DNA from 3 places in the Nitrococcus sp. genome. Region 3 is predicted to be linked to each of the others. Evidence: predicted binding sites of a transcription regulator. Region 3 holds the regulator's gene; each other region holds the start of a gene.
The links. Region 3 encodes sigma-54, which starts transcription at its own class of promoters, with help from an activator protein. Its sites were predicted from a motif close to TGGCANGNTNCNTGCTT; they were not measured.

Region 1 (5,169 bases), on a different contig from region 3:
GACGGCACTCCCACATACAACTTCGTCGTGGTGATCGATGATATGGATATGGCCATCACCCATGTCATCCGCGGCGACGACCACCTCAACAACGCAGCCCGGCAGGTCAACATACTCAAGGCGCTCGGCGTCTCACCACCGGTGTATGCCCACGTGCCGATGATTCTCGATGAGAGCGGCAAAAAACTCTCCAAGCGCACCGGCGCTACCAGCGTCATGGAGTACCGCGATGAGGGGTTTCTGCCAGAGGCCGTGCTGAACTACCTGGCCCGCCTCGGCTGGTCTCATGGCGATCAGGAGATCTTCACGATCGACGAGATGGTGGAGCGCTTCGACATCGAAGATATCAACCAATCGTCGGCCAGCCTCAACCGGCCGAAGCTTCTCTGGCTGAACCAACACTACCTGATGAACTCCGATCCGGCCTATGTAGGACGCCATCTGAGCTGGCATCTGGGCGTGCGTGGCGTTGATCCAGCCGAGGGGCCACCCATCGAGGAAATCGTGAGCTGCCAGGCGCAGCGCAGCAAGACGCTGGTGGAGATGGCCGACCAAAGTCTTTTCTTCTATCGCGATCCGCCCGACTACGACCCCAAGGCGGTGCGCAAGGTGTTCACTGCCGAGACGCCGGGGCTGTTCGCGCGGGTGCGTGCAGAGCTCGCCGCCCTACAAGATTGGACAGCAGAGCGTTTGCACGACGCGGTTACAGCCGTCGCGCAAGCCGCCGGCCTCAAGCTCGGCGCGGTAGCACAGCCGCTACGAATAGCGGTCTGTGGTGGTCCGGTCTCGCCGCCGATTGACGTAACCTTGGCGCTGCTCGGCCGTGAAAACACCCTGCATCGCATCGAGACGGCCGAGGCCTGGATCCGAGGAAACCTGGGTGGCGCGGGCCCAGTGCTTGACACACAATCGACGCAACCCTAAACTTTTGCTTTATATTTTGGGGCCATAGCTCAGCTGGGAGAGCGCTTGCATGGCATGCAAGAGGTCGGCGGTTCGATCCCGCCTGGCTCCACCATCCCCTACCGCCGAAGCCATGCTGCCGCTGGACGAAGCCGCGCGTCGGTAAACGGCAGCCGTAATAATCAGGCCGAAATTCGCCCGCGTCGAGGCGCCTTTCACCAAGAGCCGGCCAGTAAAATGGCGTTGCCTATGCGCTCGAAATGATTCGGCCGCGAGCGGCGTAGCCGCACCCTCCGGCAGCATCGTACAGCGCCCCGCCCGCCTCCGGAGACTCTCCCCGCAGCACCTTGAGCTCGGCACCCACGAGCGCTTGGCTCCGTCGGATCGCCAGCCCGTTGGCTTCGTTGAGCGCACGCACCTCGCGAAGCTTTGCCAGAAAACCCTGCCACAAAGCCGCCAGCTCCGGGGCCTGAGCCAGCTGCAAGAATTGCTTCATCCCCTGCATGGGCGAGTCACACCCCGCCTCACGCAAGGTGTGCTGGCGAGCGACGTCGATTTGCTCGAGCGCTGCCACGACGTCGCGCTTGTCCCTCGCCAAACGCTCCATTTGCTCGGGTGGGGCTCGGTGCCCCAGCAGGCGGCATTCATCCGCCAGCAGCTGCGCGAGCTGTTCAAGCGCTGCCATCGCATCCTCAATGGAATGGCGAATCCGCGCCGTCGCCGCCATGTTGATCCCGTCAGCCATCTAGCAATTTCTCTAATGCTGTGAATCGTTCCGCAATTCGCTCGACATTCAGCGGATACTCGCCGCGGGCAATCCGCTCACGAATGTCCGCCACTCGTTTCGAATCGATCTCGGGTGTGCGCTCCAGCGCATCGCTCACGGCCTGTAGCCGATCGGATTGCAGGCTGGCGTCCAAACGCTTGGCAGAATGCGCCTCCGCCGACGAGCCTAGCGATTCGGCCCTGGCGTCGTGGGCCCGGTTCTGGCCCGCAACCTGGGACCGCACGACATGCGGTCTGTTCTCGATGGGGCTAGTCATCGCGCAAACTCCCTCAATTCCGTTGGCCTGGGCCGTTACGGCAGTGAAACCCGGGGGCTTTGATACCCCTTGGCTTAGCAATCGACCGCAACGACGAAAACTTTAATCCAACGGAGGATAGCACACCACCTATAGGCTGACCTGCACCTTGTCGGCGTCAATCACCCGACCTTCCACGATACGGTTGGAGGAAAGGTTACGCACCCGCACGATATCACCCTCGACGCCATCCTCCAGCGCTTTTCCCTTCATCGTCACGGTCATCGCGCCCGTGGTCGCGAACAGTATCAGCTCCTGGCCGCGACGGATGAGGCGCGCCGACGTCACGAGTTGCGGCGAGAGCACCTCGCCGGCACGGATCGCCCGACGAGTCTCCAAACCGAGCAACTGCTTCGGTTGCGTATACCACGCGCCGGACAAATCGGCCGGATCGCGTGGCGCGTAGCGGATCGCATCCTCGGTCAAGGCCACACCCCGGGGTAGCGGGCGCGAGGCGACCAACACCTCGATATGTCGTGTGACCCTAACGGGAACGTACAGCCGCCACGGTTTCGGAGCGGAACAGCGCACGCCGACCGTCAAACGACTGGCGTTCAGCTGCCCCTCCGGCACGAATGGTTGAAGCTCGCCACCGCACGCCGCGAGACGAAGACGCGGATCGAGATGCTCGATGATCACTTCATCGACCACGCCGGGGCCTTGGAATTTCTCCTTCACGAATTGAAAAACGGCCTCGTGGATCGCCGCGAGCGACTGATAGCGCCCTTCCGTGGCGCCGACCCCCTGGCCGGTCGCCAGCAGGAGAAGAGCGAGAACGAGCCCGAAGGCAAGTCGTACTCCCAAAATCCGCAGTTGCCGGGTCATGAGGTACACCTTATGCAAATGAACTCAGCATATATATGCATTTCTCCTGCCAACCTCTACCCAGCGGGGCCTATCACGGAAAACGACTGCACAACGTATGGCACGCATATTGCTATATCACCGCCAACTCATTTGCAACGAGGTAAAACGACATGAGCGGTACTTTGGACAAAGCCTTCGGTTTGCCCGCGTCGGCGCTCAAGCTGCGTGCCGAGCGCACCCAGTTCCTGGCGAGCAACATCGCCAACGCGGACACTCCCAACTACAAGGCGCGTGATCTCGACTTCAATGAATCGATGCGACAGGCGAACACCGGCAACGGCACGTTGCGCACGACCGACGCCCGCCATATCGGGTCACAACAGCCCGGCGTCGGAAAATCAACGGTCAAGTACCGCGTGCCGGCCAATCCCTCACTCGACGGCAATACCGTCGAGCTCGACCGTGAGCAGGCGCGCTTCTCCCAGAACACGCTCGAGTATCAGGCGGCCCTGCAGTTTCTCGGTGGCCGCATCCAAAACCTACTCGGCGCCATCAAAGGAAATTGATCATGGCCCTCTTCGATATTTTCGACGTCGCCGGTTCGGCAATGAGCGCACAGGCACTGCGGCTGAATATCACCGCCAGTAATTTGGCAAATGCAGGGACGGTCGCGAGCACAGCCGAGCAGGCCTACAAGGCCCGCCAACCGGTGTTTGCCGCGGCCCTGGATGCGGCCAACGGCGATTCCCCGGCGGTACCGGTGCAGCTGCGCGGCATTGTCACCAGCTCCGCCGCCGCCGAGCCCTTATACCAGCCGAACAATCCGTTGGCCGATGGCAATGGCTATGTCTACCAATCGAATGTGAACACGGTGGAGGCGATGGTGAACATGATCTCGGCGTCACGTTCCTATCAAAACAACGTCGAGGTGGTGAGCACCTCGCGCGACCTCCTGTTGCAGACCTTGAAGCTCGGAAGCTAAGGGCCGGAGGCCAGTAATGCTCGACTTATCGGCGTTGACCGGAAACGGTGTCGGCGGTGCTGCGGATGCCTCCCAGCCCGCCTCCAAACAAGTGAGCCAGGACGATTTCCTCAAGATGATGGTCGCGCAGCTGCAGAACCAGAATCCGCTGAAGCCGATGTCCAACGGCGAGTTTCTGACGCAAATCGCCCAGTTCACCTCGGCCTCGGGAATCGACCAGTTGCACGGCTCCTTTCAGGCATTCCAGACCAACATGCAAGGCAATCTGGCCCTGCAAGCTGCCTCGCTGGTCGGGCGTCAAGTCGTTGTCGACTCCGATCGCGGCTATCTGCCGGCCGACGGAACAATGGAGGCCAGCGTGCAGCTGCCCACGGCCGTCAGCAATCTGACGGTTGCCGTGCTGGACGATGCGGGGCAGGTCGTGCACCGCATCGAACTCGGTCCACAGCCCGCCGGAGAGGCGGCACTTCATTGGGACGGTAGAAACGCTGAAGGCAAGGCTATGCCGTCCGGCGCCTATCAGCTGCAAGCGCAATCGCAGATCGATGGGCAGAGTGTGTCGCTGCCGATGCGAGCACCGGCGCGAGTCGATAGCGTGACGCTTGGAGCGGGCCAGAGCCTCGAGCTCAATCTCGATGGCCTGGGCGCAGTCAGCCTTGATGCAGTTACTCAAGTCAAATAAGCACGGAGGAAATGGCGCATGTCATTTGAAACAGCCTTGACCGGTCTCAACGCGGCGTCTGCGGACCTGGACGTAACCGGCAATAATGTGGCGAACAGCGCGACGACGGGGTTCAAATTCTCGCGCGCCGAATTCGCCGATCTCTACGCGACGAGCAATCTTGGGATGGCGCGCACGTCCATCGGCCAGGGTACTCGGCTCGCCTCGGTGTCCCAGCAGTTCACCCAGGGTCAGTTCGATTTCACGGGCAACACCCTGGATCTCGCCGTAAATGGCACCGGATTCTTCGCATTGAACGATAACGGTGCCACGACCTATTCACGCAACGGGGCATTCGAGCTCGATCGCGATGGCTACATCGTCGATGGGCACGGCCATCGTCTGACCGGTTATCTCGCCGGGCCAAACGGCAGTATCGGTGGAGCCCAGGGGGACCTCCAGGTCAACGTCGGCAACGTCGCCCCCAAGGCGAGCGCCAACATTGGCCTGAGCGCGAACCTCGACTCCGGGGCCGCGGCCATCGGGACCGCCTTCGATCCTGCGGACCCTGCGACTTACAACTTCTCCACGTCGACGACGGTCTATGACGCCCAGGGTAAGGACCATTTCGCGACGCTCTATTTCCAAAAGCAAAGCGATAACGTCTGGGACGTCTACGTCGACGGCGACGACGGTACTGGGACGAAGGGCCCCACTACCGTGACGTTCGACAG
Region 2 (5,169 bases), on a different contig from region 3:
TCTCGCTTGGCAGTGGAGGGGAGGCTTACATCTCATGAGCGGTGGCGTCATTTCAGGTGCGGCAAGCGATGGCGGGCGGGCGAGCGCCTGGAGCTTACCGGATGTGGCCGAGCCCACGGCGGTCGCGCCGCCGCGCGAGACCCCCTCGCCCGGCGTCAGTGTCGAGGTGCTCGAGCGCATCCAGCGCGAGGCCTACGCGGAAGCCTTCGAGGAAGGCCGTCGGGCGGGCCGGGCAGAGGGCTTTCGTCAGGGCCGTGACGAGGGGCTCGCCCAGGGGCAAGCCGAGGCCGCCGACTTGGCCCGACGCCTGCGCGGCGTACTCGATGGTTTGGCGCAGCCCGCGAGCGAGCTCGACGACGACGTGGAGCAGGAACTCGTGAGCATGATTTTATGTCTGGCGCAACAGGTCATTCGCCGCGAGCTGCAAATTCAGCCGGGCGAGATTGTCGGAATCATTCGCGAAGCGATCGCGCTGTTGCCGCTATCGGCACGCAAGGTCAAGGTGCAGGTGCATCCCGACGATGCGGCGTTCATCCGCGAGGCGCTGGGAGAGGGGGAGAATGCGTGGCAGCTGGTGGACGACCCGAGCGTGACCCGCGGCGGCTGCATCGTCAATACGGCACGCTCGCGCGTGGACGCCACGCTTGAGCACCGCCTCTCCGCCCTGGCGGCGGATCTGCTCGGGGACGAGCGGCGTTACGATGCCGGAGAGGGTGCGAATGACGCTCAGTAGCGATGAGCGGCGCGCGCGTTGGTTGCAACGCCTGCGCGTATACCGCGGACGCATACGCCGGCCAACGCTCGTGGTGGAGGGCCAGCTGCAGCGAATGGTGGGCCTTACGCTCGAGGCGGAGGGCTGCCAAGCCGCGGTGGGCTCGCGTTGCACGGTCATCGGCAGCGGCGGTGCCCGCGTCGAGGTCGAGGTGGTGGGTTTCGCCGGTGAAAAACTTTACTTGATGCCGACCGGGCCGCTGCACGGTCTTACGCCCAATGCGCGCGTCATACCGCAACTTTCCGCGTGCGAGGCGCAGGTGGGGTCGGCCCTGCTGGGCCGCGTGCTCGACGGTACCGGGCGGCCGCTCGATGGCAAAGCCATGCCCCCGGCCGAGGCCGCGATACCGCTCATCGGTCGGCAAATCAATCCGCTCTCGCGGGCCCCGATCCAGCGCCCGCTCGATGTCGGCATCCGCGCCATTAATGCGTTGCTGACCGTCGGAGGCGGGCAGCGCATGGGGCTGTTCGCGGGCAGCGGTGTGGGTAAGAGCGTGCTGCTCGGCATGATGACCCGCTATACCAACGCCGATGTGGTGGTCGTGGGGCTCATCGGCGAGCGTGGTCGCGAGGTAAAGGAGTTCATCGATCACATACTCGGACCGGAGGGGCTCTCGCGGGCCGTGGTGGTCGCCGCGCCGGCCGACACGTCGCCGCTGGTGCGCCTGCACGGCGCGCTTTTGACCACCGCCATCGCCGAGTATTTCCGCGATCAGGGACGTCAGGTGTTGCTGCTGATGGATTCGCTGACCCGCTATGCCCAGGCGCAGCGTGAGATCGGACTGGCCATCGGTGAGCCGCCGACCACCAAAGGTTATCCGCCGTCAGTTTTCGCCAAGCTGCCTCAGCTGGTGGAGCGGGCCGGCAACGGTCCCGACGGTGGCGGTTCGATCACGGCGTTCTACACGGTCCTCGCCGAAGGGGATGATCAAAACGACCCGGTGGCCGATTCGGCGCGCGCGATCCTCGATGGCCATGTCGTGCTCAGTCGCGAGCTGGCCGACGCCGGTCACTACCCGGCGATCGACATCGAGGCCTCGGCGAGCCGGGCTATGTTGAACATCATCGCTCCAGAGCAGCTCAAGGCCGTACAGCGGTTCAAAAGCCTCTATTCCGTGCATCGGCAGAATCAGGATCTGATCAATGTCGGCGCCTACAAGGCGGGCAGTGATCCCCGCGTCGATGAGGCGATTGCCTATCATCCGCAGCTTACTCGCTTCCTGCGTCAGGAGGTCAACGAGGCCGTGGGCTTTGCAGAGAGTGTGGAAACGCTGCTCGATCTGCTCGGCGAAAAGGGCCGGGCGGCCGTTGAGGTCGAGCAATGAAGCGATCCAAGCGAATGGAACCCATTCATCGCCTTGCCAGCGAGCGGGCGAGCGAGCTGGCGCGCGCCTATGCCGCTCACCGCGAGCGGCTGAGTCAGGAAGGGGAGCGCATCGAGCAGCTGCGCGGATTTCGCCGCGAGTATGCACAGAAATTGGCCGTCTCGGGTAGTCAAGGCATCGACGCCTACCGCCTGCGCGATTACAACGCGTTTCTGGGGCGCATCGACCAGGCCATTTGCCAACAGCAGCAGTGCCTTGAACGCCTGGAAGGCGAAGTCGAAGAGATGCGGCTGAGCTGGTTGGACCAATGGGGCAACGCTCAGGCACTGGAACAGCTCGTCGGGCGCTACCGTCGCGTGGAGCAGCACGCCGATGCCGTGCGCGATCAGCGCCTCAACGACGCGCTGGCGCAGCGCCCGACAGGCCCTGAAAACAGTCAATAGCGAGGGAGCGTAGATGATGCCTTCCAATAACTTGCAGCTCGGCGGCGTTGGCGCGCCCCGGCCAACCAGCCCCGCACCCGAGGGCGGCGCTCAGAGCGACGGCGGATTCATGGCGGATTTGCTCACCCAAATCGAGAGGAAGACGGGGCGAAGCGTTGATCCCGAGGCGCTGGCGAACTGGTTGGAAGAGCATAGCGACGAGGTTCCCGCCATCGCGCCGGACGGCCTGCTGCCCTGGCTGGCGGGGCTGGTGGATCGCTCGGCGCACGCCGGTTTTCCCGCCTCAAGTTCCGGCGGCCGGGTGGATCCTAATGCATTGCTTGGGCTATTGACGGCCGCCTCCGGAGGGTCGGCTCGAGCCGCCGGCCAAGTGGGTGATCCGGTCGCCGGCATTTTGGCGGCCTTGGGGGCGGGCGATGAGGGGAAGGCGCTTGGGCAAGCTGGCGACGACCCCGATGCCAAATCGCTGGCGGTGTTTCAGAATTTGCTGCAGGGGGTGAGCGCCTCGAACGCCGTGAGCTCGCCGGCGACGGAGAACCGCGCCGGAATTCCGACGCTGCAGGTGGCCACCCCGGTCGCCGTGGCGGGGTTTGGCCAGGCGGTCGGCGAGCGGATGCTCTGGATGGTCCAAAACGAGGTGCAGCAGGCCCGATTGCTGCTCAGCCCACCCGGGCTTGGACCGCTCGACATCGCCGTTTCGCTGCACGGTGACGAGGTCAGCATCGCGCTCAACGCACAGCATGCGTTGACACGTGAGGCGCTTGCCGCCGATGCATCGCGCCTGCGCGGCATGTTGACGGACGCAGGCTTCAGCGCGGTCGATGTGAATGTCTCCCAGGACGAGGGCCGCGGTGATCGCTCCTACTCGGGCTCTGGAGCACAGGAGTTTGCCGCACCCGGCGTCACCGGCGGGTCGGAGTCGATTCCGTCCGCGGTCGCCGAGCCGCGCCGAATTGGCCGCTCGCTGGTGGATCATTACGCCTGAGGGGGCGCGCGACGGGGCTCGCTCACTTGGCAAGAAAACTGCATTGGGTTCAGGAGCGCGTCGCGCGCAATGTCTCCTGAGCTCTGCTGAACACTCGCTCCAGCGCACCTGCGGGTATACCGAGGCGCGGGTCTGGTGCCGGTTGCTTCACCTCGGGAGATGAGATCGCCGGAAACCAAGACAAAGAGGAGCTCGGCGGATGGCCGCAGACAGTCCCAGCGGAAAGCGACAAACAGGCCTGGCTACCTGGATACTCATCACGATCGTATTGGTCGTCGCCCTGCTCGTCGGGGTCGGCATTTTGGCGGGGCTCTATTTCACGGGTTACCTCGGCGGTGATCCGGCAGCGTCCGCGGCTGCCGCGGGTGCGAGCAGCGGGGAGGCCGCCGAGCAGGCATCCGAAGCCTCGCAGAAGCCCGCGATCTACCTGCCGCTCGAGCCGCCGTTGGTGGTTAACTTCAACCGGCAAGGGCGGGTTGGCTACCTGCAGGCCGGGCTGCAGCTGATGGCTCGCGAGCAGCCGGTTATCGACGCCGCGCAAGCCAATATGCCCATGATCCGCAACAGCCTTCTCATGCTGCTGAGCAGCCAGAGCTATGAAGAGCTGAGCAGCCGCGAGGGCAAGGAGCAACTGCGGAAGAAAACCCTCGATGAGGTCAATAGCGTCCTCGATGAGGTCGGTGCGCCCGGCGATATCGAGGCGGTGTATTTCACAGCGTTCGTGATGCAATAACCATGTCCCACCAAGATGTTCTCAGTCAGGAAGAGATTGACGCGCTGCTCCATGGCATCGACGGTGGAGAGGTCGGGGAGCAGCCCGAATTCGCCGCCGAGGGCGTCAGCGCTTACGATTTTCAGTTCCAGGACCGCATCGTGCGCGGGCGGATGCCCACGCTCGAGATGGTCAACGAGCGCTTCGCCCGGCTGTTTCGCACCGGACTGTTCAACATGCTGCGCAAGGCGGCGGAGGTGAGCGTCGCCGGTGTGGAGATGCTCAAGTTCTCCGAGTATGTACACACGCTTTATCTGCCGACGAGCCTCAATCTGGTGAAGATCCCCCCGTTGCGCGGCACCGGTTTGTGCGTGCTCGATCCCAAGCTGGTATTCATCCTGGTCGATAATTTCTTCGGCGGGGACGGGCGTTATTTCAGCAAGATCGAGGGGCGAGAGTTCACGCCCACCGAATCGCGGGTGATTCGCAAGGTGCTCGATCAGGCGTTCGACAATCTGCGGGAGGCGTGGAATCCGGTGCTGCCCGTGGATTTCGAGTTCCTGAACATGGAGGTCAATCCGCAGTTCGCGAACATCGTCTCGCCCTCGGAGGTGGTCGCCGTCTCGCGTTTTCACGTCGAGCTCAACGGCGGCGGCGGAGATCTCCACATCACGTTGCCCTACACCATGATCGAGCCCATTCGGGACATCCTCAATGCCGGCGTGCAGAGCGATCGCAATGACTTCGACCAACGCTGGGTGACCTCGCTGCGCGAGGAAATGAAGAGCGCATCGGTAGAACTCTCCTGCCGGCTCGCCGAGGCCAGCATCAGCCTGCGCGAGCTCATGCGGCTGCGCCCCGGTGACATCATCCCCATCGAGATGCCCGAGACGGTGACGCTGCGCGCGGAGGGCGTACCGGTGCTGCGCGGTC
Region 3 (5,169 bases):
CCTCTTCGCTTTGGCTGCTGCGCAATCGTTCGCAGAAGGCGTGATCGCTGAATAGCTCCGCCAAGGCCGCGAGAATGCGTAGATGCTCGTCGGTGAAATGCTTCGGCACAATCAAGGCGAATAGCAAATCAACCGGTTGCTTGTCGATGGCATCGAAGTCAATCGGCTGGTCGAGTCGGATCAGAGCGCCTAATGTGTCGCTGATTCCGTCTACGCGGGCATGCGGCAATGCAACGCCTTTGCCGAGCCCAGTGCTCCCTAGGCGCTCCCGTCCGATCAGATGCTCGAAAATCGTTCTGTCAGTGGGCTCGCCCATCGTGTTAGCGAGGAGCACGCTGAGAACTTCCAAACTGCGTTTTTTGCTGGTGACATGAACCCCGCAGCGGATACGCTCAGGGACTAACAGGTTGACAACGTTCATTGTCCAATGCCCCAATGGACGAAATTTGAGACGTTCCTCACGTGCGATATTCGCACGGGCCAGGGTCCTGCATCCCGCCCACCGGCTCGTTACTGTTCGAGAGCTTGGCTTACCGAGCCTTCCCGGCGATGGTGATCCGCCCGCTTTTCCTTGTGCTTGACGACTTGTCTGTCGAGCTTGTCGATCAGAGCGTCGATTGCAGCATACATGTCCTCATCAAGCGCATCGGCATAGAGTTTGGCCCCGCTTAAGTTGAGCGTCGCCTCCGCTTTCTGGGTCAGTTTCTCGACGGTCAAAACGACGTGCGCATCGACCACGTTGTCGAAGTGCCGCTCCAGCTTGTCGAATTTCAACGCCACATAATCGCGTAACGCCTCAGTGACTTCCACGTGGTGCCCAGTGATATCGATTTGCATAACGCCCTCTCGGTGATCAGGCCAGACGCCTGCGCTCTGTGGATGACGCGATACTCATGGACTCACGATACTTGGCCACCGTCCTTCTCGCCACATTAATGCCGTCAGCCTGAAGTCGCTCGGTTAGCTGATTGTCGCTGAGCGGGCATGACGAGTCTTCGTCGGCGATCAAACGCCGAATTCGGGCCCGTATCGCCGTCGCGGAACATTCTCCCCCGTCCATCGTCTGAACATGGCTCGAAAAAAAATGCTTGAACTCGTAGGTCCCGCTCGGCGCCCTGAGGTACTTTTGGCTCGTGATGCGCGATACGGTGGATTCGTGCATATTGATTGCTTCGGCCACCTCGCGCAGCACCAAGGGTTTCATTGCCTCAGCGCCGTGCTCGAGAAAATCCCGTTGCCGCTCCACGATACACTGTGCCACCTTCAGCAAGGTTTCATTGCGCGAATGCAAGCTCTTGATCAGCCAACGCGCTTCCTGGAGGTGCTGTCGCATGACCGAGTTGTCACGGCTGTTGTCGCCGCGACGCACGAGCCCTGCATACTGGCTGTTGACGCGCACACGCGGATAGGCATCCGGGTTGACCTCCACATGCCATGAGCCATTTTCCTTGCGCACGTAAACATCCGGAATAATGTATTCGGGTCGCGCACTGCTGATGCGCAAGCCGGGCCGGGGATCGAGCGTCTGGACCAGCGCCAGTGTCTGCTGAAGGGCTTCCTCGTCGAGGCGCAGCCTACGCTTGAGTTGGGCGAATTGCCGCTTGGCGACCAGCCCAAGGTACTGGTCGATGAGCTGCCGCGCCTGCGCGAGCCACGGCGTCTCGGGCTCGAGTTGGTCGAGCTGGACCAGCAGCGCCTCCCGCGGGTCGCGCGCTGCAACGCCCACCGGGTCGAAGTGCTGAACCTGGCCCAGAACGGCTTCCATTTCCTCCGCGGACACGCCCCATTCTGCGGGAAGCGCCATATGGATTTCATCCAGGGGGCAGCTCAGATAACCGTCGTCGCCCACCGCATCGATGATGGCCTCGGCGATGGTAAGCTCCCGGGTCGAGAAGCGATTGAGCTGGGCTTGCCAGGACAAGTAATCCTGTAGTGATTGACCGCCCTCGCTTTGATTGGCAAAAGGATCCCGCTCCTCTGTATAGCCCGGGTCACTGTACACGGTCGTGCCGTTGTAGACATCCTCCCACGTCGTGTCCATCGGCAGATCATCGCTCAGTCGCTCGGTTTGTGCCGCGTCCTCGCGATTCTGCGCCGCGCTTTCGGCCCCCCGCTCGGTCTCGTATTCACGCTCCGAAGGGCTCACGAGCAGCTCCGTCTCATCGAAGCTGTTATCGGCCTCCTCGGCGAGTTCGAGCATCAGGTTGGACTCGAGGGCCTGCTGTATCTCCGTCCGCAGCTCAAGGGTGGGCAGCTGTAACAGGCGTATGGCCTGCTGAAGCTGGGGAGTCATTGTGAGCTGCTGACGCAGGCGAAGCTGAAGCGACTGTTTCATGTTTCGCTGTGCTGGCGAAGCTCCCAAGCGGCTACCGCGTAACGTCCGTGATTGAAACGTATCACATTACAGAGTAGCGCAGCTGTTGATCGATTTCTTATGGTGCCAGAAGCTGGGCGTTCGTCACAGGCGAAAATTACGCCCTAGATAGACCGCCTTGACCTGATCGTCGGCAAGCACGGCTTCCGCAGAGCCCTCGGCGATCATCTTGCCGCCGCTCAGGATGTACGCCCGATCGACAATGCCGAGCGTGTCGCGCACGTTGTGATCTGTTATGAGCACACCGATTCCTCGGGCAACCAGATGCCGGACGATATCCTTGATGTCGCCCACCGAAATGGGATCGACACCGGCGAAAGGCTCGTCGAGCAGGACGAAGCGCGGATCCGCCGCCAGGGCACGGGCGATTTCCACCCGCCGGCGCTCACCGCCGGAGAGACTGATGCCGAGTTGATCGCGCAGGTGCGCCACGTGGAACTCCTCCAACAGGCCTTCCATGATGCGCCGACGCTCGACTCGCGAGAGCCCCCGGCGCAGCTCGAGAATGGCCATCAGATTCTGAGCCACCGTCAGCTTGCGAAAGACCGAGGCCTCCTGTGGCAAGTAACCGATGCCCAAGCGGGCGCGGGCATGCATCGGTAGGCGCGTGATGTCATGGCCGTCCAAGGCGATGCGTCCGCCGTCGGCCGGTACCAGCCCGACGATCATGTAAAAACAGGTCGTTTTGCCGGCCCCGTTGGGGCCAAGCAAGCCGACGATCTCACCGCTTTGGATGTGCAACGAGGCATCCCGGACCACCGGCTGACGGCGGTAGTGCTTGGTCAACCCAGTGGCTTTGAGCTCGTTGCTGGGAACTGGCTGGGGTGTACTCATTGGCTCTTGTCTGCGTCCTTGCCCTGTCTCTGATTGGGATAGATCGTAATATGAATTCGGTTCGTCTTGTCCTTACCGGAATGCGCCTCGACCTGATCCGCCTCGATATCGTAGAGAACCTGGTGGCCCCGGAAGGTGTTGGAGCCCTGCCATAGGGTGGCGCCTTCCAATAGGCGGATTCTGCGCGGTCCGCTCGCATAGTATTCCATGCGCGGCGCCTTGGCGTGCACGTACTCGTTCTCGCCTTCGGGCAGTTCACGGTAGCTTGCCGGATCCCCCTCGACGACAATGTGATCAAGCTCGCGACTGGCCGGGGCGTAGTAGACATGCATGACGTTGCCGGTGATTTTCAGCGTCCCTTGGATGAGCACGACGTCACCGCGGTAGACGCTCACCCCCTTGACGTTATCGACCTCGGCCTGGTTCGCGCTGAGCTTGATGGGTTGGTCACGGTCGCTGTTGCGGGCGACGCTGCTCGAGTACGGCGCCAATAGTGTGATCATGGTGACAATGGCCAGCGACCAGACGATCCACCGCTCAGTGACTCGCTGCTGCATAGTACCCCTCGACCTCGGCGAGCAACTGAACGCGCTGCGTGCGCATCCAGGCCCGGGCACCCGTGGCGTCGATGTGGAAATCACGTCCGTAGACCGTCACCGGCGTGTCGGTATCGGCGTAGTCTTCATGAGGCAGAAGGTGCAGACGCTGCGTCTCCAGCGCAATGGAAGGATTGACCGAACTCGCTGGGCGATTCAGCCGAACCTTGCCACGGAGCAGCACCTCGCTGCCACCGGCCCACATGCGGCCATTGTCGGAGCGTCCGTACCAGGGGGCGCCGGAGGGCATATACACTGTCCATACCGGTTGCTCGATGATCGATACGTCGGCTTGCTGGTAGTGAACCATGCGCTTGCCGCGCACCGTATAGTCGGTGCGACCGTCCGGGCGCGTCACATGAAGGCTGAAGTCGGCGAAATAATAGGTGGTTTGGGTTTGCTCCGATGGCCGTTGCTCCGGCTGCCGTTCATCGAATCGCCACCACGCCAGAATTGCCAGCGCTACCACTGCCCCGAACGGAAACAGGCGATTGCGATTGAGGCTAGCCATGCTGCTCCAATAGATCCTGCAGACGCCCGCGGGCCGCGAGCAGTAATTCACAGACTTCCCGCACGGCGCCGCGACCGCCCGGGCGTCGGGTCTGCCAGCGGCAGGCTGCGGCAAGGCGGGGGTGGGCGTCCGCTACCGCGATGCCCAAGCCGGCGGTGCGCACGGCGCCAAGGTCGACGATGTCGTCGCCCACATAAGCGCATTCGCTCGCCACGATCTCCAGTTGCTGGCACAGCGCGTCCAGCGCACGGCGCTTGTCGCACGTGTTCTGGATCACGTGGCGAACGCCCAGTTCCCGCGCTCTTCTGGCCACGGCGACGAAGCCGCGAGCGCTCAACAGGGCGACCTCGATGCCGCAGGCAATGACCATGGCGACGCCTTTGCCGTCATGGCTGTGAAACGGCTTCATGGCCTCGCCATGCGGGCCAATGTAGAGGGTCCCGTCCGTGAGGACGCCGTCGACATCCAGCACCAGCAAGCGTATCCGTGCCGCGCGCGCGATCACCTCCGCGTCGGGGCGCGCGCAATAGGCATCGGCAAATGCCGACATCAGACCACACCGGCACGCAGGAGATCGTGCATGTTCAGCGCCCCGATAAGACGGTTCTCGCTGTCCACCACCAACAAGGCATTGATCTTATGGCGCTCCATGAGCTGCAGCGCCTCCGCGGCCAGGCTGTCGGCGGAAAGGGTGCGAGCGCCGGGGGTCATGATCTCAGCCATCCGGGTAACGTGCACATCGAGCTGACGATCCACCGCACGGCGCAGGTCACCGTCGGTAAAGATACCCAGTACACGGCCCTCGGTATCGACGACGGTAGTCATGCCTAGTCCTTTGTTGGTCATCTCCACCA

Region 1: flgB (flagellar basal body rod protein FlgB) is a predicted target of sigma-54. The motif match lies at 2,909-2,925, and genes of this name have one in related genera.
Region 2: AC52Q4_RS06750 (flagellar basal body-associated FliL family protein) is a predicted target of sigma-54. The motif match lies at 3,552-3,568, and genes of this name have one in related genera.

Annotation. Positions count from the first base shown of each region.
Region 1 covers NZ_JBXWZQ010000065.1:35,805-40,973, forward strand. Annotated here, with positions in the region: gene gltX (glutamate--tRNA ligase) at 1-924, shown strand, start outside; tRNA gene AC52Q4_RS05330 (tRNA-Ala) at 943-1,018, shown strand; gene AC52Q4_RS05335 (flagella synthesis protein FlgN) at 1,151-1,648, opposite strand; gene flgM (flagellar biosynthesis anti-sigma factor FlgM) at 1,641-1,946, opposite strand; gene flgA (flagellar basal body P-ring formation chaperone FlgA) at 2,076-2,810, opposite strand; gene flgB (flagellar basal body rod protein FlgB) at 2,963-3,358, shown strand; gene flgC (flagellar basal body rod protein FlgC) at 3,361-3,774, shown strand; gene AC52Q4_RS05360 (flagellar hook assembly protein FlgD) at 3,791-4,456, shown strand; gene flgE (flagellar hook protein FlgE) at 4,475-5,169, shown strand, end outside.
Region 2 covers NZ_JBXWZQ010000087.1:2,744-7,912, forward strand. Annotated here, with positions in the region: gene fliG (flagellar motor switch protein FliG) at 1-38, shown strand, start outside; gene AC52Q4_RS06730 (flagellar assembly protein FliH) at 35-733, shown strand; gene fliI (flagellar protein export ATPase FliI) at 720-2,096, shown strand; gene fliJ (flagellar export protein FliJ) at 2,093-2,539, shown strand; gene AC52Q4_RS06745 (flagellar hook-length control protein FliK) at 2,553-3,524, shown strand; gene AC52Q4_RS06750 (flagellar basal body-associated FliL family protein) at 3,724-4,257, shown strand; gene fliM (flagellar motor switch protein FliM) at 4,260-5,169, shown strand, end outside.
Region 3 covers NZ_JBXWZQ010000028.1:14,272-19,440, reverse strand. Annotated here, with positions in the region: gene ptsN (PTS IIA-like nitrogen regulatory protein PtsN) at 1-421, opposite strand, end outside; gene hpf (ribosome hibernation-promoting factor, HPF/YfiA family) at 511-837, opposite strand; gene AC52Q4_RS02415 (RNA polymerase factor sigma-54) at 854-2,335, opposite strand; gene lptB (LPS export ABC transporter ATP-binding protein) at 2,459-3,208, opposite strand; gene lptA (lipopolysaccharide transport periplasmic protein LptA) at 3,205-3,765, opposite strand; gene lptC (LPS export ABC transporter periplasmic protein LptC) at 3,746-4,315, opposite strand; gene AC52Q4_RS02395 (KdsC family phosphatase) at 4,308-4,865, opposite strand; gene AC52Q4_RS02390 (KpsF/GutQ family sugar-phosphate isomerase) at 4,865-5,169, opposite strand, start outside.